2 linked regions of the Nodosilinea sp. FACHB-141 genome follow. Each later gene encodes a partner of the first gene's protein in a complex. Links are inferred from orthologs where the notes say so. Each region holds a gene or a part of one and is shown on either strand. Other genes may lie near its edges.

Region 1 (15,819 bases):
CAGCGATCGCATCCCGATTTAGCAGCGGCTCCAGCTCCTGGGCCTCGGTGGCCGATACAAACCGAGGCGGCGTCGCGCAGTGGGCATAGGCTGTGGCGGCGGCCTCAGGGTCGCCGTCTGCCGCTAAGGTTAGCACCAGATCCAGCTCGCGGAACTGGGTGTCGGCCTCTAGTTCTTCGCTGAGCTGGCGCTGCTTGGCAATGCCCTCCTGGCAGAGCTGCTGGGTGAGGGTCGTGCTGCCCGACCAGTAGGGAATGCCGCCGTAGCTGTAGCGGGTGGCGTTGCCGGGCTCTAAGGCGCGATCGATGAGTAGCACAGACAGCCCCTGACGAGCCAGTTCGTAGCTGACCGCTGCCCCCACCAGACCGTTGCCGACCACAATCCAGTCAAAGGTTTGCATAGTTAATGATCAAGGTTTAGGGGAGAGGGTTTAGGGTTTAAGGGAAGAGTAGGTGGTTCGCCTGAAACCATAAACCTTATACCTGACCCTAGGCGTAGATCTGACCCAGGATAATGCGCAGGCGATCGTAGTCATCCTTCAAAAAGATGCTGAGGGTGCGGCCAGATTGCACCAACCAGGCGCGATCGAGCTTGCGAAGTTGATAGCCCTGGCGCAATACTGCGGCCACTAGGCTGTCTACCGGGGCGCTACCCATGGCCAGCAGGGTTCTTAAAAAATCGAGCTGCTCGGTGAACTCAATCACTGCTTCAGGAGAGCAGGCATACACCCCCTGGTGCACCTGAGGCGGCCGGGGCGGCAGGTGTTGAAAGATTGGTCCCTGAGGTCGCCCGGCCAGATCAGGGGCGCGAAAGCCTACAATCGCCGCCTTAAACTCGGTCTTGAGCATGGCAAAAATCTGCGGCTGCTGCTGGCGCAGGTCTTCGAGGGACAGCCCCAGAGCTCGCGCCCGGTGTACCGAATCAATCGGGCTGGTGGTGGCGTGATACACCACCCCGTAGACGGTGTTGCCCGATTCCTCATCCAGGGCGGTGACCCAGCTGCCAAAGGGGGGCATGGCCGAAAACGCCAGCGCCTCAGGCTCTAGGCACTGGGCCAAAAATTCGGTGGTGGCGGTTTCAATCACCTCGGCAATGTGATTGGGCTGCCGCGCTGGAGCCGTGGTCTGGGGCAGAGGTAAACGCATGGCAGTACCTAACGCCGCTTGCCAGAGCTCACCGGCTCCAGCTCAGACATTTCAAAGGTGACCAGCTTATCCCAGTTGCCGCCCTCAAACAGCACCGCTACCTTGCCGTCGCTAATGCGCTGCACCAGACCCTGAAAACCGTAGTAGGTATCGTTGACGTTGATCACCGTAACCGGAGCCCCAGGAAAAATCATGATGACTAATGCTTTTGATCTGCCCCTACAGTTTAAGGCAATGTGCTGAACTGGCCCATTACTGTCAACGGATTTCGTGGTTAGAGCCGGCTGATGTCAAGGGATCAGCTCGTGGCCAGGGCAAGATTTTCCCTGAGTTTTAGCTTTGCTCTTCGAGCGATCGCCCTCTACGCTACCCACCCTGCGTCGGGCCGAGCCTTTCTTGGCCAGAGCGTTATGCTAAGGCTCTAGCCCTGTACTGCCCTATGAGCCAAACCTACAAAGCCACTGGCATCAACCTCAAGGCCATGCCCCTAGGGGAAACCGATCGCCTGCTCACCATTCTTACCCCTGAGATTGGGCTGGTGCGGGCGGTGGCACCGGGGTCGCGCAAGCACCAGTCGCGGCTGGGCGGCCGCAGCGATCTATTTGTCATCAACGAATGTCTGGTAGTAAAGGGCAAGCGTCTCGACAAGCTCATTCAGGCCGAAACCGTGCGCACCTTTCCTGGGCTGAGTCGACAATTAGCTCGGCTGACTGCCAGCCAGTATCTGGCGGAGGTCGTGCTGCTGATGGCCCTCAGCGACTCGCCTCAAAGCGATCTATTTCACGTCTTTGTAGAACATCTAGAACGACTTGAGACGGCGTCATCCGGGGCAGTGCTGGCGGCCCTGTGCCACGGGCTATATCACCTGCTGGCCCTGGACGGGGTAGCCCCAGAGGTGCATCGCTGTACCCTCAGCCGAGTCGAGATTGTGCCCAATCTGCTCGACCCTGCCTGGCGAGTAGAATTCAGTTCCGAAGCTGGGGGGCTAGTGCAGGCCGACGGAGCCACTCAGCTCGGTGAAGGGCAAGGCCGCTACGGTCAACCCCCCAAGCGACCCCTGCTGCTTACCGCCACCGATGTGGCTCTGCTCCAGCAGCTTACCAAGCCGGAGATTTTGTCTACCCTACCCATGGGGTTAGAGAGCCAAGATCCTCAACCCGGAAAAACCCAGCAGCTGTGGGCACGAGTCGAGCGGCTTCTGCGAGAATATACTGAGAACTACTTTGAACGTCCCATTCGGTCGGCGGCTTTAGTTGATGTCTGTTTAGCTACCCTTTAAACTGCTGGATATTGCGCCGCCCAGTGCCCAGGTTCGTTGGTTACCCCATGCTCCGTGAGTTTGAAGCTAATACAGAAGCTACCGAGGCAAACCATTTGCCTAAGAGAGAGGACCGAGGGTCTGGCCATGGCACCGACTTGGGCGATGGGGCAGACTCCACAACCCAAACCGCCACTTTGCCCGCTGCTCCTGTATCTGAGACCGCTGAGCCAGAGCGTGAGAATGGGTTTCGGGCCATTTTTCAGAACCGCAATTTTCTAATTTTGTGGACCGGACAGCTCTTTTCTCAGCTGGCCGACAAGGTTTATTTGGTGCTGATGATTGCCATCATCGCCGCCCGATTTGAGTCCCCTGGGCAGACCATCAGCGGCTGGGTATCGGCTGTAATGATTGCTTTTACCATCCCGGCGGTGCTGTTTGGCGCGCTGGCGGGGGTGTTTGTAGACCGTTGGCGCAAGCGCCCAGTGCTGGTGTGGTCTAACCTGCTGCGCGGCGGCCTAGTGATTGCGTTGCCCCTAGGAATTTGGCTGACGGCGAGCTGGGGGCCGGTGCTGGGGCTACCTGTGGCCTTTTTGCTGCTGCTGGTCGTGACCTTTTTGATCTCTACCCTGACCCAGTTTTTTGCGCCGGCAGAGCAGTCGATTATTCCCCTGATTGTGGCCGAGGGAGATTTACTCTCAGCCAACTCGCTTTATACCACCACCATGATGGCCTCCGTGATCGTAGGGTTTGCCGTGGGAGAACCGCTGCTGGCCCTAGCCGATCGCCTGATGCTGGCTTTAGGTGTAGCCAACAACGGCCCAGCTATTTTAGTTGGCTTGAGCTACATGGTGGCCGGGCTATGCCTGATGACTATGGATCCTGGAAAAGAGAATTTATCTGCTGCCCACGAAGATATATCTCAATTTTGGGCTGATATCAAAGACGGCTGGCGCTACCTAGGGGAGCAGGTGCAGGTGCGGGTGGCCATCATTCAGCTGGTGCTGCTGTCGTCAGTGTTCGCTGCCCTGGCGGTGCTGGCGGTGCGGCTGGCGGAGACCATTCCTGCTCTTAAGGCCTCGCAGTTTGGCTTTTTGTTGGCAGCAGGTGGCCTGGGCCTGGGCCTAGGAGCTGTGCTAGTGGGGAATTTTGGGCCGCGGTTTCCGAGGCGCTACCTGAGCTTGTGGGGTGCCCTAGGGATGGGTGTGTGCCTGATTGCCTTGGCCTGGACAACTCAGCAACTGTGGGCCTCTATGGCGATCATTGCCACCTTGGGGCTTTGTGGTGCCTTCGTCGGCATACCGATGCAGACCCTGATTCAAGAAAAAACGCCGGAAGCCATGCGCGGCAAGGTGTTTGGCTTACAGAACAACATGGTCAATATTGCCCTGAGCCTGCCCCTGGCCTTAGCCAGTGTGGTAGAAGCACACCTGGGTTTGGCCAACGTTTTTGTCGGTATGGGAACCCTGGTAGGCTTAGGGGGAGTAGTAACCTGGTATATTGCCGATACGGCAATGAGAAAGACCCAGGCCCCAGGCTAGATTTCATTTTTTTACCAAAGTACAGATCTGTGGGCTGATGCTATGGGCTGGGCGGTTCCGGAACGGATACTCGTTCCGAGTCGGTTCCCAAACGTTGCGCGAATCGCGGCGGCATTCTGCTGCCGCTGGTTTAGGTTGTTAACGGATAACGCTGGACAGCATGCACATCGCGTGGCTTGGCAAGAAATCGCCCTTTTGCGGCAACGTCACCTATGGCCGAGAGGTCACCAACGCGTTGCTTGAACGCGGCCATCGAGTGACTTTTCTCCATTTTGCCCAGTCTCAGGATGGCCATAGCCTGGGCAGTTATGCGGAGCGATCGCAGGAAGTGCCGCTGCCCTTTCTGTTCAAGTCGCAGATTCTCACCATTCCCTCGCTGAAGTCAGGCAAGCTGCTGGCAGAGGCACTAGAGCGAATTCGGCCCGACCTAGTGCATGCCTCGCTCACCCTGTCGCCGCTGGACTTTCGACTGCCCGAGATCTGTGCTGAGCTCAACATTCCCCTGGTGGCCACTTTTCACCCCGCCTTCGATCGCCGGGTGCGCAGCCTGACCTCGGGCACCCAGCACCTCACCTATCAGCTCTACGCCCCCTGTCTGGCCAACTACGATCGCGTCATCGTGTTTTCAGAACTCCAGCGCGATTTATTGACTAAGCTCGGGGTGCCCGACGCTACGCTGGTTGTGATTCCCAATGGGGTCGATACCCGTCGCTACTCGCCGGGGCCGTCGGCCGTCAAGGCTGATCTCTACGCCCGCCAGCTATTTGTTTACCAAGGGCGCATTTCGCTAGAGAAGAATGTGGAGGCCCTGCTGCGGGGCTGGCGGCAGGCCGATATGGGGCCTGACTGCAAGCTGGCGATCGTCGGCAGCGGCCCCCTAGAGGCGTCGCTGAAGCGCTACTACGGCGACGAAGACGACATTATCTGGCTGGGCTACCTGGCCAACGAGCAGCGCCGCATCGACATCCTGCGGGCGGCGGACGGGTTTATTTTGCCGTCTTTGGTAGAGGGGCTGTCGCTGTCGCTGCTAGAGGCGATGGCCTGTGGCGCCGCCTGCATTGCCACCGATGCCGGAGCCGATGGCGAAGTGCTGGCGGAGGGGGCGGGCATTGTGCTCGATACCCAGCGGGTGTCAACTCAGCTGCAAACTATCTTGCCGATTTTGCGTGACCACCCCGAAATTACTCAGCTTTTGGGGCATAAGGCCCGCGAACGGGTGCTCCAGCGCTACACCCTGAAGGACAACATTTCTGCCCTAGAAACTATGTACGGTCAGGTGACGGCGGAACAACGCCTCATGTGTGGACAGCGGGCCTAGGGGGGAGCGAGAAGCAGGTTGCAGAAGGGTGATTGGGCGATCGCCCTTCCACGCCACCTGCTGTCAACCTGTCGCTCCACCGTGCCCCCGCCCACCCACGGCAAGATGCTCTGTTTGGGTAGGTGCATCCATGACCATCCTTGGCTATCCGCACAAAGCTACTGTTCGGATGGTGCAGCATTGGCATGAACGGGGTGCTAAGCGATCGCCTGAACAAACCCATCATTACCGCTGGAACTCTACCTAGAAAGGGATTTCTGGGGTTGAGACAGCAACACCGCCACCGTAGACGTCATAGGTGATATCTGTGGTTTGAGACACTTTGACTTGCATTCTGGCGCGTGCGATCGAGCCAGTCCCAACTGACAATTGTTTATAGCCTAAGCCGTCAAGAGTCTGTTTTTGGCTATCGAATCCTAAAAAACCCACGCCATAACGAACTTTGATTGAAGCACCGACAGGAAGTTTGAAAAAGGCTTTTCCATTGGCATTCCAAAAGTTTTCAACGGTTCTCCAATCTCCTGCTTCAATGCGCTTGGTGCGAATCATAATCTTATTCTCCTTATAGTTGCGATCGGAAACGACAAGTAGTCTAAAACTTAGTAACTAAGACTTTCTGCTCATCTGCTCTATGGCAATGGTTGACCGAGAGCATGCCACTTTGAAAGAGAGTATTTTACTCATAGGCTGAAACGTTTGATATGTAAGCTTTCAGCCATCTCGTTGTACTAATACTCCAGCTATGCACCTTTCAAAGCGACATGCACCCTGGTCAACTGCATCCTGAAACTAGGGTTTCACGTCATAGGTAAGGACGTAGTCGGCACCGTCAAGCGTGAAACTGGCGGTGGAGTTTTGTACTGGAGTATTACGAATTACAACAGTACCGAGATGATCGTTGTAGTCGGGCCAGCGTCCCAAGTCCAAATCCCATAATTTAACCTTAGCTCGGACGGTGAACGGGAGTTCGTCATTAATTTCGAAGACCTCTCCGTTGTTCATAGTCTCTCGGTAAGTTTTGCGCCCGGCGTTGGTAAACACTTCCAAAAGGCACTCATCCGAGCCAAAAGTATCTTCGGTTTCGTTGCAGGTAAGCGATTTTATGAATAGAGATGCCATTGTATTTCTCCTAATTCTGGCAAGGGAGTTGTTGTAATGTTGAGTAGCCTTTGCCAACCCACTCGACATCACAGAAACAACCGAATGCTGTGAGTTCTCAGCAAGTAACTCTCTAGGCATCCAACGAGTTTGAAGCTCTTCGTTGGTTCGTTTCTATATCCAATATGGAACATGCTACTCAGCGGTGGTATTACCCTTGAGGGTACTCTTGGAGGCTTTGTGATTTCACTTCACCAATGACTCAGTAGACTGACTATGTAAGGAGCACAGAACCGATGTTTGAATACCTTCAACCCGACGCTAGCGGTACGTCTAGTTTGCCGCGGTTTCACTCCGCGAAACCTCAGCCCTAACCCCGATCAAGGCGTCACCTGCTCTACGGCAGCTTGGCCGACGTAGATCGCACCACAAAATCCTCCACGCGCTGCGCCGAGCCCAATGACGGTCGCGATCGCCCAGCGAAGATGAGACCGCTCAGCAAATCCCGACCTGGATGGTCATTTTGACCAAAACCCTGTTGATTGAGTAGGCCTATGTAGATCGGGAAGGCTTCTCTCGGCCCTGACTCAGCCCTCACCCCAAACCCCTCTCCCAAGCTTGGGAGAGGGGCTTTGACTTTTCCGCCAGCAACTCTGTTTCTGAGTGCGGGGCATTGAGCGAGGAGATCTTCCGTAGATGATTCTCTAAGCCCGCTTGCCCAAGAGCTGATCGCGTAGGGATTTGATGCGATCGCGAAACTTAGCCGCTTCCTCAAAGTCAAGATTCTTGGCGGCCTCTTTCATCTGCTTTTCAAACTGACCAATCAGTTCGGGAATTTCTTCCAGGGGCAGCTCTTCCTTGTGCTCGTAGACCTCCTCTAGTTCGTGGGCGTTGAGGCGGCGCGACACTTCGAGAAACGACAGAATCGAGTTGCTGTTGCGGCGAATAATCGAGGTGGGCGTGATGCCATTCGCCTCGTTGTAGGCGGTTTGAATAGCGCGGCGACGCTCGGTTTCGCTGATTGCCTTGGCCATGCTGTCGGTGAGGTTATCGGCGTAGAGAATGGCCTGACCACGCACATGGCGGGCGGCGCGACCGATAGTTTGAATCAGCGATCGCTCCGCCCGCAAGAACCCTTCCTTATCGGCGTCCAAAATCGCCACCAGGGAAACTTCGGGTAAATCGAGCCCCTCCCGCAGCAGGTTGACCCCCACCAGCACGTCGTAAAGCCCTTCTCGCAGGTCTTGGATAATTTCAATCCGTTCAATGGAGTGAATCTCGGAGTGCAGGTAGCGCACGCGGATGCCGTGCTCGTCGAAGTAGTCGGTGAGGTCTTCGGCCATGCGCTTGGTCAGGGTGGTGATCAGCACCCGCTCTTGGCGAGCGGCCCGCTCTTTGATTTCGCCCAGCAGGTCATCGACTTGGCCTTCAGTGGGGCGCACAAAAATTTCGGGGTCGAGCACGCCGGTGGGACGAATAATCTGCTCCACCACCTTATTTTGAGAAATCTCCATTTCCCAGTTGCCGGGGGTAGCGGAGACAAAGATGCACTGGTTCACCTTGTCCCAAAATTCTTCAGCTTTGAGGGGGCGGTTGTCGGCGGCGCTGGGCAGGCGGAAGCCGTGGTCGATCAGCACCATTTTGCGGCTACGATCGCCGTTATACATGCCGTGAATCTGAGGAATGGTGACGTGGGATTCGTCAATCACCAGCAGCCAGTCTTTGGGGAAATAGTCGAGCAGACATTCGGGCGGTGATCCGGCTTTGCGACCGGCCAAATGGCGGGCGTAGTTTTCCACGCCGTTGCAGTAGCCCACCTCGCGGATCATCTCCAGATCGTAGCGGGTGCGCTGCTCCAGACGTTGGGCTTCCAGCAGTTTGCCCTCTTTCTCTAGCTCCGCAAGACGCTCTAGCAACTCATCTTTAATCGCCTGGCAGGCTTCTTCGATGCGATCGTCGGGGGTAACAAAGTGCTTGGCTGGGTAGATGCTGAGTCCCTCCATGCTTTGCAGGGTGGCCCCGGTGATCGGGTCCACGTAGCGCACGGCGTCGATCTCGTCGCCAAAGAACTCGATGCGAATGATGCGGTCTTCGTAGGCGGGGCCGATCTCCAGCACGTCGCCCTTGACGCGAAACTTGCCTCGGCCTAGGTCTAAATCGTTGCGCTCGTACTGAATCGAAGCCAGATCGCGCAGCACCTGGCGCTGGTTAACCTCCATGCCCACGTGCAGCGGAATCGAGGCTCTCAGGTATTCCGACGGGATTCCTAGACCGTAGATGCAGCTAATTGAGGCGACCACAATCACGTCTTTGCGCTCAAACAGGGAGCGGGTAGCCGAGTGCCGCAGCATGTCGATCTCGTCGTTGATCGATGCGGTCTTGGCGATGTAGGTGTCGGTGGTGGGAATGTAGGCCTCGGGCTGGTAGTAGTCGTAATAGCTAATGAAATACTCGACGGCGTTGTCGGGGAAAAACTCGCGCAGCTCGTTGCAGAGCTGCGCGGCGAGGGTTTTGTTGTGGGCCAGCACCAGGGCGGGCTTGCCAATGTTGTCGATGACGCGGGCGATGGTGTGGGTTTTGCCCGTGCCCGTGGCCCCTAGCAGAGTTTGATACTTGGTGTTGTCTTGCAGAAACTTGGTTAGTCCCGCGATCGCCTTTGGCTGGTCTCCCGCAGGTTCAAAGGGAGCCTGAATGTTGAAGTCGCCCATGGGTCAACGGTACAAAGACACTACTACGCCTATTTATAATGACTGATTTTTCCCCAGATGGTGGTTACGGCAGTTACCCGACCGGGCGAGCTGGGTTAGGGATTAGAGCCAGCGGGCGATCGCCCTTAGCGCCTGCATTCGTTACCCCTTAAGCCTGAGCAAATCGCTCAATATCTTTTTGCGCCAGCCCTTGCCTCGGGCGATAGCGACCGTCGGTTCCACTAAAATGGGCTGAGGCTCTGTAACCGAGAATCCATTTGCGAACCGTTGTTGCCACCCGATACGTCACTCCCCTGCGGGAGGGAGGCTCTCTCCCCGCCATTGTGGAAGCTGACGATGATGGCATGTATGTGCTGAAGTTTCGGGGTGCCGGTCAGGGGGTCAAATCTCTGATTGCTGAACTCGTGGCTGGAGAAATTGCGCGGGCCGTCGGCTTGCTGGTGCCCGAAATTGTCCTGATCGAAGTCGATGCTGAACTGGCCCGTACCGAGCCCGACCCCGAAATTCAGGATTTGATTCGAGCCAGTGTAGGTCTCAACCTGGCCCTCGACTACCTGCCCAGCTCCATCACCTTTGACCCCGTTGCCCAACAGCCCGATGCCGCCCTGGCCTCGGCCATTGTCTGGCTCGATGCCTACGTCACCAATATCGATCGCACCGCCCGCAATACCAACATGCTGATGTGGCACCGCCGCCTCTGGCTGATTGATCACGGTGTTGCCCTCTATTTTCACCACAGCTGGAACAACTACTTAGAGCGCAGCCGCACCCCCTTCCCCGGCATCAAAGATCACGTTTTGCTGCGGTTTGCTAGTCAGCTAACAGAGGTCGATGCCACCATGACAGCCCAGCTAACGCCGGAGCTCATTACTGGCATCGTCAACCTAATTCCAGAGCCCTGGCTGCTGGAGGGTTCTCCGTTTACCGATAGCCAACACCATCGCGAGGCTTATATTGAGTATCTGCTGAAGCGGCTAGAGCCACCCCACGCTTTCTTAGAGGAGGCCATTCGTGCACGATCAGGTCACCTATGATTACGCCATTATTCGGGTGGTACCTAAGGTTGAGCGAGAAGAGTTTGTCAACGTAGGTGTGATTGTTTCATGCTCGACGCGCAAATTTCTCGAAGCCAAAATTGAACTCATTCCGCAACGGCTGTTGACCCTTGACCCTACCCTAGACTTAGAAACAGTCGAAGGTTATTTAAACACTATCCCGATCATTTGCGCTGGCGAAATCCAGGCGGGCGTCATTGGTCAACTGCCCCAGCGAGAACGGTTTGGCTGGCTGGTTGCCCCCCGCAGCACGATCATTCAAACCTCACGGGTGCATACCGGTCTGTGTAGAGATCTATCGGCTGTAATCGAACACCTTCTGGCCACTATGGTGCGTCCACTCCAGTTTCCCCTAGAGAAAAGCTAAACGGCTGATCTTTTGAATGCTTGGGTTTAGCATCCCCCCGGCTGGGGCTAAAGCAGTTTGGTGATAAGGTGCTGCTGAAAGAATAACAACGTGTAATACCGAATTCTGTTTGGCTAATCCTGTTTGGCTAACCGCTGATTGGTAGGGGCATTGCAGTGCAACGCCCCCACGGGCTACCTGTTTTGAAGCGGGGTTTTTCATGTCGGATGGCGTGCAAGGAGTTGACACCGTGTCTTTTGACAACATCTTTGCGCATCAGGCATGTTAATCGGAGTCTTGACTTTGGGCAAATACCGGCATGAATCCCTCCAACCTGGTTGTAAGGCAATCTCCAGCAGCTCTATCGCCTGGCAATCGGTTTTATCGCACGGTGTGGCGCTGGCACTTCTATGCTGGGTTGTTTGTGATTGCCTTCATGGTGATCCTGGCCGCGACGGGCATTGTTTATCTGTTTAAGCCCCAGCTAGATGCGGCCATGTACAACAACCTCATGTTTGTGCAGCCTGACCTGGTGACCCTGCCCTACGTTGAGCAGGTACAGTCCGTCGAAAGCGCGTATCCTGCAGCTGTAATTAATCAGGTTACGCCTCCTGCTGCCGCAAATCGCAGTACTGAAGTGTTGGTAACAACGGCGAATGAGCGCAATCTGATGGTATTCGTCGACCCTCACAGCGGCGAGATCTTGGGCGATCGCGATGAGGACAACAACCTCCAGGCGATCGCCCGAAAAATCCATGGCGAGTTACTGATTGGCAAGCTAGGCGACTATTTAGTTGAGCTAGCCGCCTGTTGGGGTTTAGTACTGTTAATTACAGGGCTGTATTTGTGGTGGCCGCGCCAAAAGCTTGCTGTTTTGGGCACATTCATCCCGCGCCTCTGGAGCCAGAACAAACGGATATTTTGGCGAGACTTACATGCCGTGCCCGGATTTTATGGCGTTCTCCTAATTGGTTTTCTGATTCTTACCGGCTTACCCTGGACGGGTTTTTGGGGAGACACCTTTGCCCAAGTATCAAGCCAGTTTCCGGTTCAAATGTGGGACGACATTCCCCAATCAGCTGTGTTGACGGGCTCGCTAAACCAGCGAGGTCAGGTGGTGCCCTGGGCCGTAGAACAGTTACCGATACCTCAATCTGCTCCCTTAGGCCAAACCGATCATTCGGGTCACCACGGCGAGTCGACACCGGCTCAGATGGGCCTGGCCTCTGGCACCCCCGTTAGCCTTGACGCTGTGATCGCCCTAGCCCAGGCCAAAGGTGCGCCCCCTGGCTTTAACGTGACGTTGCCGGCAGGAGAGACCGGAGTATTCACGATCTCGGCTTTTCCGCCTGATCCAACCCAAGAAGTGACTCTGCATGTTGATCAGTACAGCGGTGCCGTGCTGGCCGATGTGCGCTGGCAAGATTATGGTCTCGTTCCTAAAGCGGTGGAGATGGGAACGGCCATTCACATGGGGAGATATTTTGGGTTCGCCAATCAGTTGCTTATGCTGGTGGCAGCGTTGATTGTGATGCTGCTGGCCATCACCGGAGTTGTGATGTGGTGGCAGCGTCGGCCCCAGAGTGCTGGGCTAATCGGCGCTCCTGCTATGCCTGCCTATGTACAGAACTGGCGCATTCCATTGGCAATTGTTGCAGTTCTGGGGCTAGTGTTTCCTCTAGTTGGTCTTTCACTTGTCATTGTGCTGCTGCTGGACTACGTTTTGCTGAGCCGTATTCCTGCACTCAGACGCGTCTTCAATTAAGTGTGATCATCGTGTTTAGACAGTTAAACCTAGGCCTGTATAATCGGCGCATCTTTGTCCTCTGCGGATACTTCCTATGACTCAGTTGTTAGGTGCTCCGCTTTATTGGCTGCCACTGGGCTTGGGAGCGATCGCTCTGCTGGGATGGCAACGGTGGGCTAAGCAACAGCGCTTTAAGTCGCTGCGATCGCTCCCCTCTCCGCCCCAGCACTGGCTATTGGGCAACATTCCCCAACTGCTAGGGGCGGTCAAAAATCGGCAGCTCTTTCAGATCTTGTTCGACTGGTCTAAGGAACTTGGCCCCAAGTATGTCTACTGGGTCGGCTATCCGGTGCTGGTGCTCAGCCAGCCCAAGCTGATCGACAGCACCATTGTGCAGGGCACCCGCGACGGCAGCCTGGTGCGCACTGGCCAGTCGCAGCGCGCCTGGAACGATCTGATGGGGCCAATCATGATTGGCCAAGATGGGCCTGAGTGGCAGTGGCGACGCAAGGCCTGGAACCCAGAATTTAGCTCCAGCGGCGTGAGCCACTACATGACCCTAGTCGATCAAGCCTGCCAGCAGACTCTGGCCCAGCTGCAAGCCGCCCCGCCGGGGGAGCCGGTGCCGATGGATCCGCTATTTGTGGAGCTGACCATGCGGGTGATTGCGGCTTTGGTGTTGGGCATTCCCATCGACCCCAGCCAGCCCAGCTCTGAAGGCCCGCCCCTGGAGATTGAGCCGACCTACAACGCCATGGCGGTCTTAACCTACCGGTTCTTGCGGATGGCTGTCGGTGAAAAGGCCTGGAGAAAATATCTGCCCACCCAGGCCAGCAAAGACTACTGGGCTGCCCGCCGTTATCTGGAAAACTGCTTGCGATCGCGCCTCGACCTGGCCCTAGAGCTACGCTACGGCGACCCTGCTGCTTTAGAGAAGGCCAGCCCACTCTTCCAACAGTCGATGCTGGTCAAAATTGCCGCCAAAGAGCCCCACTACAGTCGCGCCACCCTGCTGCCCGAAATTGTGGAAATGTTGATTGCCGGTACAGACACCACCGCGCACACCTTGTCCTTTGCGGTGGGCGAGCTAGCCCTAAACCCCTCGGTGTTTCAAAAAGCTCAGGCCACCGTCGATCGCGTTTTTGACCATCACGATGCCATCACCCTGGCCAGCTTCAAAGAGCTGAGCTACCTGCAAGGAGTCGTCAAAGAAACCCTGCGGCTTTATTCTGTTGCCTCGGGTACCACATCGCTGCAAGCCACCCGGGACATGGTCGTCGACGACGTTAAATTGCCTGCTGGAGCACGCCTGTTTTGGTCAACCCTAGGGGCCGGGCGCGACCCGGAGGCTTACCCCCAGCCAGATAAGTTCTGGCCCGATCGCTGGCTCACCGAAGATCGCCAAACCCCAGCCCCACCCATGATCGACTTTGGTTCTGGTCCCCACCGCTGCCTGGGCGAGCACCTAGCGATGCTGGAATCAACCCTGATGCTGGCCCAGCTGCTGCGGCACTTTGACTGGGAGCTAGTCAATGGGCGATCTTCGGTGGAAAACCTGAAACAGAATTTGCTGATCTACCCCGTAGATAGAATGCCGGTCTATCTACAACGCCGTAGCCATTAGGCGAGGAGTTCTCGAGCCGCTAAAGGGTTGGTAGCCTCTAAAGAGGCTTTGGCGTGATGGTCAAAGACCGGCCTAGAGGGGCGTTGGCGCAGCCTCTCCAAAGGAGAATCGCACCTTAAGAACAGTGAAGCCCTCGACCCGATTCCGCCGTTCACCGTAAGGCATTGTTACGGCTAACCCTGCTGGGTTACAGGGCTTTTTATAATGGAGGCGTAGCCGCATCGCCCCTGGCCTGGCTCCATCACTGTCTCTATCGCTGCATCCCAAAAACGTGAAATAGAGAGCCTAAAACGCGGGCCTGTAGAACAGGAGACTCGCCGCCATGTTTAAGAAAATTCTGGTTGCTCTCGACAATTCTGCCCGCCGCCACGAGGTATTTCAAAAAGCCCTTGACCTGGCCGAAGCCACTCGGGCCAATCTCATGCTCGTGCACGTGCTTTCGGCCTACGAAGAAGGCAGCCCCGGCATTCCCATTCGCTCGTACCAGGCCTATTACCCCGTGCTGGAAGACTCGACCTGGAGACTCTACCAAAAACGTTGGGAAGAATTTGAGGCCCAGGGCATTGCCCAACTGCGACAAGAACTCGATCGCGCCCAGTCGGCGGGCGTCAGCGCCGAATTCACTCAGATATCTGGGGAACCTGCCGCTACCATTTGCAGCGTGGCTAGCTCTTGGGGCGCTGATTTGATTATGGTGGGCAGCCATGGTCGCCGGGGCCTGAGCGAACTGCTGCTGGGTAGCGTGAGCAACTACGTCATGCACCATGCCGACTGCTCAGTGCTGGTGGTGCACCACAACAATGGCAAACTAACCACCCCTGCTGAGACCACTACGGCCAGGGCTAGAACCTAGCATCGCTCGCTATCGATAGCTTCTCACCCGCTTATGGGGCTGCTGTTTGCGAACCCAGGCGACAAACTTCTGGATCCTGGGTTCTGCCTGTAGCTGCTCTAACGTATTCAGATCGCGGGCCAGGGTGTGGTTGTCAAACAGGGTATGAATCTGTTTGTGGCAGGGGCGGCACAGCAGCACCGTCTCGCTAGTGGGCAGTTGCCGACGCTTGGTGTATTGGCGCGGCATCAAGTGGTGTTCGGTGAGATCGTCTACGGGACGCTGGCACAACTGGCAGGGCATAGGCGCAGCCGCAATAGGGAGTAGTTATATTCTTACGAATTTGCCCGAGAGACGCAAAACCGGGGTCGCAAAACTTGGAGGCACAAAAAAATGGCTCCTAGCTGACGGGCCAGGAGCCAAACTACAAATTAATTGAGTAAGAGTAATGCGTTATGGGCGGTAAGCGATGACCGTTCGGCCAGCAAACAAACTCCAGTAATGACCAGCAGCCTTAGGCCTTACGGGAGTAGTACTCAACCACAAGCAGTTCGTTGACGTTGAGGGCCACCCACTCGCGCTCAATGATGCCATTGACCTTGGCGGTGAGCTTGGCTTTGTCAAGCTCGAGGTGGGCAGGCACATTGGCCAAACCGGGGAACTCTAGGTTGGCTTCGACCAATTTTTTAGAAGCTTCGCGATCGCGTACGGTGATCACATCGCCAGCCCGGCACTGATAGCTAGGAATCGACACCACACGGCCATTCACGCAGATGTGGCCATGGTTGACCACCTGGCGAGCCGAAGGAATGGTCGGCCCAAAGCCAAGGCGAAACACGGTGTTGTCAAGCCGCATTTCAAGCAGCTGTAGAATCACCAAACCAGTCGAACCACCGGCCCGACGAGCTTTCTTCACGTAGCGAAGCAGCTGCTTTTCGGTCAAACCGTAGTTAAACCGCAGCTTCTGCTTTTCTTCAAGCCGAACTGCGTACTCAGATTTTTTCTTGCGGTCTTGACCGTGCTGCCCCGGCGGATAAGCCTTACGGGGGGATTTGCGGGACAGACCCGGTAGCTCACCCAAGCGGCGTACAACCCGCAGGCGAGCGCCTCTATATCGCGCCATAAACGTTTACTCTCCGAACAATGT
Region 2 (11,896 bases), 240 kb from region 1 along the record:
CTCAATGCCGTGGCGCAGGCTGGCTACCGTGGGCCGCCGCACGTTGACCGCAAACCCTCCTAAACGCCGAATGAACCATCCCTGAAGACCCTTGACCTCATCAGCGGTAACCATGAAGCGCAGGTCGCGGCCGGTAACGGCTCGGCCGGTAGCGTAGGGCAGCAAAATCGAATCCCAGCGGGCTCGGTGGGTAGGGGCCAAAATGACTGGTCCAACGGTAGGCACATGGTGCTGCCCTGTAATGGTGATAGGGCCAAAGTAGGCGGGCACCACCAGGCGGCGGCCGAGAAAATAGGCTAAGGGAGTCAGCACTGGCGAGCAGCGCGATTGGGCAGGGGCGATCGCCCCGCCCTTAACCAACCCAGCCGACGATTCAGGAAGCTCAGAGGATTTCATAGGAAGGCGTAATACAGGAGCCATGATCAGCTAAATCCCAATAGTGCCGATGTTAGGCATTCCCAGTATGCCCGTCGCTAGCTACCACACAGCCTGCGATCGGAAACAAAATGGGTCTGACCCTGGTCTACATGCTTTACCCTACAGCCCTCGCTAGAGGACGCAACCTGGCTCAGGACAGTTCAGTTGGTGTCATGGTGAGAGGAGGTCGGCGCTGTTCTTGGCGGCGCTGCTGAAACCATTGCTGCAGCTGCTGACGACAAGGTTCGGCCAAAACGCCGGTCACCACCCTTAGCCGATGGTTAGAGGCGGGCCCATCGGGCAGATTTAGCACCGATCGCACTGCTCCCGATTTGGGGTCGTGGGTACCGTACACCAACAGCCCTAGGCGGCTCAAAACAATTGCTCCAGCACACATGGGGCAGGGCTCAAGCGTGACGTAGAGCGTGCACTCGTTGAGATGCCAGTTGCCCAACTGGTGCGCAGCCTGCCGTAACGCCAGCACCTCGGCATGGGCAGTGGGGTCTTGATCTTGCTCTCGCCGATTGCCCGCCTCCGCCAGCACCCTATCCCCAGGGCCAACCACTACGGCCCCTACCGGCACATCCCCCGCAGTTCCAGCGGCCTCCGCCAGTTCCATGGCCCGCAGCATCCAGCGCTGGTGGCGCAGTGTAGTCTCATCCGCCAGCTCGTGGGGAGGCAGGTCTTGGGAGGACAGGTCGTCGGGCATAGTAGGTCACTCAAGCAACCACATCGAGATTTAGCCTACCCATAGTAGACCAGAGCATTCTTCAAGCATTGCCTGCCCAAAATAAACCCCTCTGCAGACCCGGGGCCAGCGGAGGGGGTGAGATGTTTGGACGCAATAGTCTGTGGCTTTAAGCGCTGGCTAGGTGACCAGCCAGATAATGTGACGTTGATCAAGCCAAGGCTTAGATGTAGGCCGAAATATCTTCGCCGCACTCGTCGGCTAGATAGCAAAGAGCCCGAAATCGCAGCTCCACCAGTTCGTTGTAGAGGGGGTTGAGCTTGCAAAGGGGCGGAATGTGGGCCACCGAGCGGCCCAGCAGCACAATGTCGCGCTCAAAGGGGCACTGGGCGGGGATCAACTCTGCCACCTTGCGGGCGCGGCGAGGAGTCTCGACCCGTAGGTGGCTAACCCACTGGCGCAGCGGACGAAACAGGTCTAGGGGAGCTTGACCCACAGTGTGCAGCCCGTGACGGAGGGAAGATAGAAAGCGATTCATGGTTAAACCTCTCGCAAGTCCAACAATTGAGACTGTCTGAGAAACGGTCGAGCACTGAGTCTGGACTTGGTATGGAAACTCAATACTGGGTGGAGCGACCAGGGAACTAACTTAGATGTTGGTGAGCCTTTCGCTTACGCTAAAGAATTCCCTAAGCTATCGGGTAAAGCATCAACAAAGCTGATTAGATTTCCACTAAAGCTCAGGTAAAGAGTTACTTCATCAGGGTGCATGATAATTCCGGAAAGACTTGCCATATATGGAGTACAGATTATTTTTAGAGCAAAATTAGCGCAATAATATCGAGTAGTTTTACTGAAGGTGGCCTGTATTTAATTGTTCCAAGTAAAAATAAATTTTGCGTGAATGTCAGGACACTTTTCCAACCGGGCATACCACTTGTTGCCCCTCTCTAGGCAGCTCTTTTTTCTGTATAGGACACTACCTAATCTGATACCATCGGCGATGAACTTTTGAGGCACTGAGTCATGGCCAAATATGTAATGTGGGGCAGCTATTGTGAGGATGTGCTCGAAAAGCGTGCTCCCTTTCGAGCGGCGCATCTTCAGGGCTTGCAGCAGCAAAAAGACGACGGTCTGCTGGTAGCCCTAGGCCCAACTACTGACAACACCAAGGTATTCGGCATTTACGAGGCTGAAAGCGAGTCTGCTGTGCGGCAGTTGGTAGAGGGCGACCCCTACTGGCAAAACGGCATTTGGACAGAGTACAAAATCTATGCCTGGAATCAGGTGTTCTAAACGTGCCAGAGGTTTTCAACTGGCCTCGGCTACATTGACGGTCGTTTCCCATTAAAATGACCTCGTTCGGGTTCATCGACCAGGGCAAAGTTCCCCATAAATGTCTCCAGTGAGGTGCCGTGGCTAAGTTAGCTCCTACCCAAGTCGAGCAGCTCCAAAGTATCGGGGCGCACCTACGCCAGGTGCGTCAAGAGCAGGGGCTGGCCATCGACATGCTGGCCAACCAAATTTTTATCCGCCCAGCCCTACTAAAAGCACTGGAGTCGGGGCATGATGCTGAGCTACCTGAGCCAGTATTTATTCAAGGATTTATTCGCCGCTATGCCGAAGCCTTGGGCCTTGATGGTCAAACCATTGCTCAAGAATTTCGGGTGACGCCGGTGAATGTGCTACCGACCCCAGAGCTGATCGAACGGGTCGACACGAACGGCACTGCGGCACCGAAACCGCCTAGTCCTAGTCCTAGCCCTCGTCCTCAGATAAGCGATCGCACCCCTCCGGCTGCCTCTAGCCCAGCGGGACGATCATCGCTGCCGCTAGTGCTGAGCCTGGCTGCCCTGGCCGCAATTTTGGGGTTGGGGGCCTGGGGGCTATTTGGCCGCAGCAACGGGCCATCCCAAGCCAACAACGACAATTCAGGGGCGGAGACAACTCCTGAAACCGCCGGTACTGGCGCTGTAGCCTCGGCACCAGCAGAGACTACAACACCGCCAGAGGAACCGTCGGAGGCCGAAGATGAATCTAGTGCTCCCCTAGAAGCACCTGTGGTAGTCAGCGCTAATCTGAGCGATCGCTCCTGGCTGAGCGTAGTGGCCGACGGTGAGAATGTCTACGAAGGCGTTGCCGAGCAGGGCTTTGAAGAGACCTGGACAGCCGAAACTAGCTTGACATTGAGAACGGGTAACGCGGGGGGGGTAGAGCTGTCTGTCAATGGCGATCGCGCTGTCGTGATGGGTGCCTCTGGAGTGGTCAGAACTCTCACCGTGACGCCTGACTCGGGGGTAGAGAGCGTTGAGTCTCCCTAAGCTCGGCCATGATCCCAAGCTAGCGAAATCATGGGCTTACAATAGAAGCGATCGTCCTACTGCTCACCTGCCCAACTTATGACACCGCCCACCGAGCTTGAGAGCGCCACCACCGAGACGGCCATCCTTAACGGTGACACCGCTGACCTCGACGAAGTGCCCTACGATGTCGAGATGTCGCTGTTTGACCACCTGGAAGAACTGCGGCAGCGCATTTTTTACAGCCTGATTGCCGTTGTGCTGGCCATTGTGGTCTGCTTCTGGCAGGTAAGGCCTATTGTCAGCCTGCTAGAGGTGCCAGCCCAAGGGGTAAAGTTCTTGCAGCTGTCGCCTGGGGAGTACTTTTTTGTCTCCTTTAAGGTGGCGGGCTACAGCGGCTTGGTAGCCGCCAGCCCATTTATTCTCTATCAGATAGTGCTGTTCGTGCTGCCGGGGCTAACTCGGCGAGAGCGTCGGCTGGTGGGGCCGCTGGTGCTAGGGTCGAGCCTATTATTTTTTGCTGGGCTGCTGTTTGCCTATGTGGCGCTAATTCCGGCGGCGCTGAACTTCTTCATCAGCTATGGCGCCGATGTGGTCGAGCAGCTGTGGTCGATCGATCGCTACTTTGAGTTTGTGCTGCTGCTGCTGTTTAGCACTGGGTTAGCCTTTCAGATTCCAATTCTGCAGATGCTGCTCGGGCTGCTCGGCATTGTCAACTCTGACCAAATGCTGAAGGGCTGGCGCTACGTCCTTTTGGGGGCAGCGGTGCTAGGGGCAGTGCTCACTCCTTCTACTGACCCAGTTACACAAAGCCTGCTGGCGGGAGCGGTGCTGTTTCTCTACTTTGGCGGCATTGGGTTGGTGAAGGCGATCGGGCGATAGCGGTTAGGAGTGGAGGGCTCAACGGTATAGGGTTTAGAGTCTAAGGCCAGTGGCCAATCCTTAAACGCTGAAACTTTTAGCCTCAAACCGTTTTAGCGCACAAAGTCTAAGCTCTAGCTTTTAACCGATACCTTTTCCGCAAGCTTTCAGGTTAGGATCAAGCCGTCGCTACGGACTGACCTAATGTTTTTAGACGAGCTTACTCCCTTTGTGCAAGAGCTGACCGCTCACCCTGTGGCGTTTTTGGGTGGGCTAGCCTCAGGGCTGCTGCGGCTTAGTCTATCGGATGACCCTGTAAAAAGCTGGCTGCAGAACCAAGGGATTACACCCACAAGCGGAGATGGTGGTGGATGGGGAGGCAACGATCGCAACGGCGGTCCCCAAAGCATTTCAATTGATTAATTAGAAATAAATAACAGATGCACACTGAACTAGCGCTGGACTCGCCTTCCCTACTGAATTAGGTGTAAGGCACTACCGTTAGGCCCAACTCTGCTGGGGCAATAGCTCTTCTGCCCAACGATTGATCCGCTGCACTAGAGCCTGAAGTTGCTCGCTCGACTGACGGGCTGCCGCTGCTGTCAAGGCGCGGCGGTAGTCAGCGATCGCACAGTTCCAGTCGCCACGCAGGTGATAAGTACGGCCCCGCTCAGCATAGATAAACTCAGGCAGCTGGTGAAACATCAGCGCTTCGTCAAAGCAATCTAAGGCGCGATCGAGGTCGCCCATCTGCCGCAGGGTAGCGCCCATGTTGATGCGGGCGCGGCCGTTAAAAGGGTTGAGATCAACGGCCTGTTCGTAGTCGTCAAGGGCGGCGGGCAGGTCGCCGAGGGCCGCATGGCACATGGCCCGATTGTTGTGGGCTTGGTCGAGATCTGGGTTGAGATAGATGGCGCGATCGCAGTCGGCCAAAGCTGCGTAGGGTTGACCCAGCCACAATTGCACTAGACCCCGGTTGCTGTAGTACATGGCTCGCTGGGGATGGCGCTCAACCAGCTGATCTAGCAGGTGCAGCGCCTGAGAATACTGTTGACGTTTGACCGCTGCCGCCGCCAGTCGGCTGAGGGTATCATCGTCGGTGGTGTAAGACCCGGTCACCGAGTCGTGGGCCGTGGGCAGGGCCGCCGAGTCAACCGGGGGCAAGCCCGACGGTTGAAGGGGAAGCATGCAAACCAGAGGCTGTTGTGATCGGTAGATGTGCATGGTTTTAGTCCTGTTGTGTGCTCATAAACCGTTAAATCAATCTAGCGGGAGAGCAGAGGCTTAAAACCCCTAAGCTCGTGCCCTCAAAGCAGGAACTGTTTATAGAATCCCATCTTGGCTGATGGGTCCGGACGAACCTGTGGCAGTTCTCGAGCTGGCTAGGTCTAGCGGCGAAGGCCCACTGATAATCCAAACGAGATCTTCGCTGGCGCTATCTCTGTAATCCTGCCTGATGTCGCTATGGTCGCATCTCCCCCCTGGGGTCTAAACCGGAAAAAAACGGAGGTTAAACCTGCCTTTTGGCGGCTTAACCCCCGTTTAGTGCCATAACCTAAGGGAATATACCGAAAATCTACATGTAGTTTCTTGTGCTTAGGTAATGGCTTTGTAACCACCTGAGTATTTATCGGGCATTCAGCAGCATTTGAAGCGCTATTTACTCAGCCCGCTGCAGTGCCGAGATCTTGGGGTCAACAATTTTACGGCCCTGACCAGGAAAGTTGATCGCCAGGCAAATCTTGTTGCCTGCTCCAAATATGTGGGTTACTTCTCCGGCCCCGTAGGCTTTGTGCACCACCACATCCCCCACAGTCCAGTCTGACTCGTGGGCTCCGCTCCCCGGCTTGGCAGCGGCTTCGCTGCGATTGCGGGCTTCGCGGATAGGGGTGCTCCACTTTTGGGGCAGGCCCGTGGTGCTGTTGCCAGTGACGAGATCGAGGGGCAACTCGCCCAAAAATAGCGAAGGGCTAGCGGGTTCGCGACTGCCGTAGAGACGACGGGCGCGGGCATGGGAGATGAACAGGCGCTCCTTGGCGCGAGTAATGCCCACGTAGCAGAGGCGACGCTCTTCTTCAGTGGCGGCGGGGTCTTCGAGGGAGCGATGGTTGGGGAAAAGGCCCTGCTCTAGACCAACGAGAAACACCACGGGGAACTCCAACCCCTTTGAGGAGTGCAGGGTCATCAGCGACACCGCATTTTTGCCGTCTTTGTTGTCATCCATGTCAGAGGCCAGGGAGGCATTAGACAAGAAAGCTAGCAGCGATGGGTCGTCTACGTTTTCTTCTTCAAATTGCAGGGCGGCGTTGTAAAGCTCCTGCACGTTGCCAAAGCGATCGTCGGCTTCGTCGGTGCCCTCAGCCTTCAGGGCGGCCAGATAGCCGCTGTCTTCGAGTACTCCCTGAATAATTTCAGAGCCCTTTTGGTCATCCATGTCCTGGCGATACTTTTTGATTAGGTCGGCAAATTCCAGCACGCCTTTTGCCGATCGCCCCGCAAGAGTCTTCACCGAAGTATCATCGGCGAGAATCTCCCACAGGGGAATGCCACCCAGGGTCTGAGTCGCTTGTTCTAGCTTATCGATGGTGCCCTTGCCGACGCCGCGCCGAGGCACGTTGATTACCCGCTTGAGGCTGACGGTGTCGAAGGGGTTGGCGATCGCTCGCAAATACGCCAGCACGTCTTTAATCTCGCGGCGATCGTAAAACCGCAGCCCGCCTACCACCTGGTAGGGAATACTGTAGCGGGTCAGCACTTCCTCAAAGGCGCGCGACTGGGCGTTGGTGCGGTAGAGGATGGCAAAATTGCCCCAGTTCAGCTCCGGGTGCTGGGTTTCGAGATGGCGAATTTGGCTGATCACAAAGTCGGCCTCGGCGGTTTCATCCTCGGCTCGGTAGACGTAGATGCTCTCGCCCTCTCCCCGGGTGGCCCGCAACACCTTATCGATGCGCTCGGTATTGTTTTCGATCAGGTGGTTGGCGACTTCGAGAATGTTGGAGGTGGAGCGGTAGTTTTCCTCCAGTTTGACCATGCTGCGGGTGTCGTCGTCGGGCAGGCCATCGCCAAAGTCATCCTGAAAGTTCATCAGAATGGTGAAGTCGGCGGCGCGGAAGGAGTAAATTGACTGGTCGGCATCGCCCACTACAAACACCGAACGATGATTCCAGTCTTCGTAGGTGGCGATCGATTCACCGTTGGTAGCCAGCAGACGAATCAGTTCGTACTGGGTGCGGTTGGTGTCCTGGTATTCATCCACCAAAATGTGGCGAAAGCGCTTGTGCCAGTAGGCTAACACCTGCTCGTTTTGCTGAAACAGGAAAACCGGCATGAGAATTAGGTCGTCGAAATCGAGGGCGTTGTTCTCCGCCAGCGCCTTTTGGTAGTAGCGGTAGACATCGGCGATCACCCGGCCTCGGTAGTTAGGCTGCTCTTTTTCGAGTTCGTCGGGGGTGAGCTTTTGGTTTTTGGCGTTGCTGATGGCAAAGCGCACCGATCGCGGGTTGAACTTTTTGTCATCCAGATTCAAGGTTTGGGTGACGATGGTTTTGACCAACCCCTGGGCATCTGATTCGTCAAAAATGGAGAAATTCTTCGTCCAGCGGTACCCGGCAGGGTGCTGATACTTTTCAATGTCGAACCGCAGAATGCGGGCGCACAGGGCATGGAACGTGCCAATCCACAGATGCTTGGTAACGGTTTTATAGACCTGAGATCTCAGCTTGGTCTGCTCATACTGCGGCAAAGACGACAGGGCTTTGCCGTGGCGGGCCTGGGCATCCTGCTCAGCAAACAGCACCTCAATGCGCTCCTTCATTTCCTTAGCGGCCTTATTGGTAAAGGTCACCGCCAGAATATTGTCGGGATCAGTTTTGTGGGTGAGGACTAGGTTGGCAATGCGGTAGGTCAGCGCCCGGGTTTTGCCCGAACCCGCCCCCGCCACCACTAGCAGCGGGCCACAATAGTGCTCGACGGCCTGGCGTTGGGCGGGGTTGAGAAGGGCGAGAAAGTCAGTCATCAGTAGCCGAGGGTTTTTGCTTATTAAGTATGACACTGGCCAAGGAGAATCGATGGCCTCACCCCCCTACCCTAGCTAGAGGTTCTCGCCGTTGAGGCCGCTACCTGGCGCAGCAGCAGCACTTGCCAATAGGGAGTCGGGGCCAGCAGCACCGTACCATGCCCTTCAAAAACATTGACGAGGAACTCCCCAAAGGTCATTGAGCTCACCATAGATTTGGTGGCTTTTTCGACTCGGTAGCTGAGAGTACCGGTGCGGGCGATCGCAAAACTACCGTCTACCACCAGACGCTCCCCCCGCAGTTCAACGGTTTCCACAGGGCCTTGGGTCACCACCACCACCTGACCACGGCCCTTGACCTTGGTTTGAACCAGCCCTTCGCCACCCACCAGACCGCTCAACAACTTATTGCGTTCAACGGCAATCTCAACGCTGCCTTCGCTGGCCCAATAGGCACCCCGATCCAAAATCCACTCCTCACCCGACAGATCTAACGTGTGATACCCAGACAGCGATGGCGCTAAATATAGCTCCCCTGTGCCGGTGTAGGTAGGACGAAAAATATTTTCCCCGTCGCCAAAGACTTCAGAAAACCTCCTGCTGAAGGGGTTTGAGTCTGCATAGCAATAGCACCTCGCATGTAGTGCAAGGCACCTGATTCAGTGCGCACAGTTTCGTCATTTAAGGTGATTTTGACTAACCGTGTCCCCTCTCGCTCAATAACTTCGAAGTTGGCCATAGGGACCTCTGAAACAACGCCAAAACAGACGAGGGCAATCAGCAATTCAACTCAACGAAGCGGCAGCCACCGACCTTAGCTATCTTAGCTTCGTCAGCGATCGCGGGCGATCGACCCATGCCTGAATCGCTGGTCGGCATTTTCTCCAATGGCTTCAGGGGTACAGAGTCACACCCTGCTAGCAGCGGCGGAGGTCACACTATCGTCACAGAGCTGTCATCTCACCGTCATGATTGCCCCCTAGGGTGTCAACCCATGGGCACCAAAGTAGTGCCTGGTGTAAATCTCCCCGGCGAGGTTTGCGACTGACGATATTGCGAGGATCATCGCTCATGAAACCTTCCACACTGTTCAAAGGTCTTCTAGCCGCCACCCTGCTGCTAGGTGTTCCGGCCGCCGCTGTAGCCCAGGAGCAAGAAGCACCAGCGCCAGCACCGGCTCAGGCTGCCCCAGCAGAGGTGTCTGAGACCCAAATCGACCGTTTTGTTAGCGCCTATCAGGCAATTCAAACCATTCAGCAGGCGGTGCAGGCTGACCTGGTTGCCGCTGTAGAGGCCCAGGGGCTAACCGTGGATGACTACAATGCGATCGCCGAATCGCAGCAGTCTCCTGAAACGGCCGCCGAAGTTCCGCCAGAGCAGGCTGAGCAGTTTGCGGCAGCGGCTGAACAGGTTGCTACCCTGCGCGAGGGCGCTCGAACTGAAATGCAAGCCGCCATTGAGGCTGAATCCCTGAGCATTGAAGAGTTTGAGCAGATTATGGCCCAGGCCCAGGCAGATCCCGCTCTGCAACAGGTGATTGTCGAGCGGCTGGCTGAGTAGTTATCAGTAAGTAATCCAGCACCTAAATTGGTTTAAGGCCAAAGTCTTAGAGACCGAGAGCCTAGATTTAGGTCAAAGCCCTCCTTCAACACGAATTGAAGGAGGGCTTTGACATGTCAAATCGCTAAGCGCTGACGGCTGTTTCTTAAGGACAGGTGATTGGCGTTATGTTATTGCCCAGGCCATTGGTGCCAGTACGGGCAATCCAGCCGGTGCTGCCGTTATAGATAGTCACCTGCATCCAGCGGCGACCGTCTGTGGAGGTTTGCTGGGTCGGTGGGTTAGCGCTGGCGATTACGGTGTCGCCGACGTTGTAGCCAGCAACGGCGCTAGAGCCGGCTGTGGGGCTAGACCTAACCACCATTTCACGATCGGCCCTAAAGCAGGCCTTGGTAGCAGGAATCGGAGTGCTACCGCAGGCAGTCAAAACGCTGGCGTTGATCCAGCCTACGGGCTGTGCCGAAGACAGGGTGCCGCTTCTCAAAAAAACCTGGGCTCGCCCTGGAGAAGTTGCCCCGGTCAGGCTCACCTGGGTACCCGCCTGTAGAGTGCCAATGCGGGTTGCGATCGGCCCTAGAGTGGAGTTGTCAAAAACTTCGGTGGCTCGGTTGAGCTGACGACAGCCTCGAATCAGGGCTGGATTTTCGGTTAGAGCCCGACTCTCCTGAGCGAGGGCCGGGGCTACGGACAGTGACCCCGCAGACAGTAGCGCGATCGCTCCAAAGGAAAATTTCCGCAACACATTTGATGGCATGGACAATCCTGATCCCTTCATATATAGCTTTTTAAGGTCGAATTTCAGGGTTCACCCGGCCATCCTACCATCCACAAAATTAATCCTCGCGGTGGCTTTCACGAAGCTTATCGCGGGAGTTTTTAGGTAGCTTTGCGCCTCGCTGGTTTAAAGGATCCTCCCCAAAGCGTGCTCCAGAGGGCTATGCGGGCCTATCGGCATAGTGACGGCCACAGGTCTTTGACCATCGCGCGGTAAAGCAGGCAGACGTGGGAGAATGAACACCCTGTGCGCAAATGGTAACAACAGTATGACGGCGGCAATGCCCTATTCTTCTGAGGTAATTGAGTCAGCGATGCAGGCCGGGGAGCTGACCTTTGCCCTCCCCGACCCCACCGACGAAAAAATCTCTGACTACGAGTTTAACCAGCAGATGGAGGCGGCCTGGCAGGTGTGCGATCGCTTCGACCTGCAAACCGACATCTGGCGAGGAAGAATTTTGCGGACGGTGCGCGATCGCGAAAAGAAAGGCGGCGACGGGCGCGGCACCGGCTTTCTCAACTGGCTCAAAGATCGCGAAATCACTAAAAGCCACGCCTATAACCTGATCGAACTCGCTGAAAGCGCCGATCAGTTGCTCGACGCGGGCATGCTCACCCCTAAAGAGGTCAACCAGTTCAGCAAACGCGCCTTCGTCGAAACCGCCAAATCTGCCCCCGAAGTGCAGCAGCTAGTCAGCGACTCCGCCCGCAAAGGCGACCACATCACCCGCCGCGAGGTGCGTCAGGTGGCCAATGAGTGGGCCGCCATGACCTCCGACCTGATCCCTGAAACCCTACGGGAAAAGGCTGCCAACAACACCATCCCCACCCGCTACATCGCACCCCTAGTGAAGGAGATGGAGAAGCTGCCCTCTGTGCACCAGAGCACCCTCAAAACCGAGGTGGAGCTAAACCCTGACCTCGACACCCTCAAACAGGTCACCGCAGAGGCTCGCTACCTGTCAAAATATCTGGCCTCCGCCAATCAGGTACAGCTACTTGAAACCAGCGGCATTGATTTAGAACTGGCCCTCGAAGAAGCCCTGCGGGTGGGCTGCCTCAACTCCGCCGCCGACATGGTGGCCCAGGCGGCCCAGATCGAACAAACCGCCGTCAAACTCTACACCGTTTGGAAGCGCCTCAACCAATTGGCAGAACGGGTATTTGTCGACAGCGGCGAAAGTACCCCCAACCTGCGCGCCCTGCTCACCGCCCTCGGCCCCGTTACCAGCGAAACTGTCCAGGTGCGCTTGGGGGAAATCGACAGCGTCACCTCCCAAA

Evidence for each region.
Region 2: the proteins of uvrB (region 1) and pcrA are in contact, whole or in part, in a crystal structure (PDB 7EGT), measured with the Thermus thermophilus proteins. The link is inferred for Nodosilinea sp. FACHB-141 from one-to-one orthologs. Residues at the interface, in WP_096411307.1 of Thermus thermophilus: Glu23, Leu25, Arg26, Asp27, Gly28, Glu29, Arg30, Phe31, Arg55, Glu326, Asp327, Phe328, Glu379, Ser382, Gln383, His398, Gly400, Arg401; in WP_096412145.1 of Thermus thermophilus: His654, Arg656, Phe657, Gln666, Asp668, Glu669, Lys680, Arg681, Leu682, Ser683, Lys685, Tyr686, Ala687.

Annotation. Positions count from the first base shown.
Region 1 is NZ_JACJPP010000013.1:253,168-268,986, reverse strand. What follows is about bases 6,567-9,503. They hold uvrB (excinuclease ABC subunit UvrB), read right to left. Parts: upstream 9,069-9,503; coding sequence 7,065-9,068; downstream 6,567-7,064. Other genes in these bases: H6F59_RS14990 (HipA family kinase), read left to right, coding at 9,326-9,503. Also shown: H6F59_RS15035 (FAD-binding oxidoreductase), read right to left, coding at 1-400; H6F59_RS15030 (HAS-barrel domain-containing protein), read right to left, coding at 489-1,145; H6F59_RS15025 (NAD(P)H dehydrogenase subunit NdhS), read right to left, coding at 1,154-1,339; DNA repair protein RecO, read left to right, coding at 1,585-2,424; H6F59_RS15015 (MFS transporter), read left to right, coding at 2,472-3,944; H6F59_RS15010 (glycosyltransferase family 4 protein), read left to right, coding at 4,105-5,262; H6F59_RS15005 (hypothetical protein), read right to left, coding at 5,506-5,811; H6F59_RS15000 (hypothetical protein), read right to left, coding at 6,052-6,381; more of H6F59_RS14990, read left to right, coding at 9,504-10,102; H6F59_RS14985 (DUF3037 domain-containing protein), read left to right, coding at 10,080-10,490; H6F59_RS14980 (hypothetical protein), read right to left, coding at 10,476-10,691; H6F59_RS14975 (PepSY domain-containing protein), read left to right, coding at 10,789-12,234; H6F59_RS14970 (cytochrome P450), read left to right, coding at 12,311-13,840; H6F59_RS14965 (universal stress protein), read left to right, coding at 14,163-14,693; H6F59_RS14960 (HNH endonuclease), read right to left, coding at 14,703-14,975; rpsD (30S ribosomal protein S4), read right to left, coding at 15,187-15,795. UniProt on the Escherichia coli protein: The UvrABC repair system catalyzes the recognition and processing of DNA lesions. A damage recognition complex composed of 2 UvrA and 2 UvrB subunits scans DNA for abnormalities.
Region 2 is NZ_JACJPP010000013.1:490,134-502,029, forward strand. The notes cover bases 5,605-8,584. They hold pcrA (DNA helicase PcrA), read right to left. Parts: upstream 8,282-8,584; coding sequence 5,927-8,281; downstream 5,605-5,926. Outside these bases: H6F59_RS16040 (1-acyl-sn-glycerol-3-phosphate acyltransferase), read right to left, coding at 1-396; tRNA adenosine(34) deaminase TadA, read right to left, coding at 569-1,126; H6F59_RS16050 (Mo-dependent nitrogenase C-terminal domain-containing protein), read right to left, coding at 1,329-1,643; H6F59_RS16055 (YciI family protein), read left to right, coding at 2,132-2,401; H6F59_RS27355 (DUF4115 domain-containing protein), read left to right, coding at 2,788-3,426; twin-arginine translocase subunit TatC, read left to right, coding at 3,505-4,287; H6F59_RS16070 (hypothetical protein), read left to right, coding at 4,471-4,689; H6F59_RS16075 (tetratricopeptide repeat protein), read right to left, coding at 4,768-5,454; H6F59_RS16090 (DUF4168 domain-containing protein), read left to right, coding at 9,353-9,841; H6F59_RS16095 (SH3 domain-containing protein), read right to left, coding at 9,987-10,595; H6F59_RS16100 (hypothetical protein), read left to right, coding at 10,897-11,896. UniProt on the Escherichia coli protein: A helicase with DNA-dependent ATPase activity. Unwinds DNA duplexes with 3'-5' polarity. Translocates on single-stranded DNA with 3'-5' polarity. Initiates unwinding more efficiently from a nicked substrate than double-stranded DNA.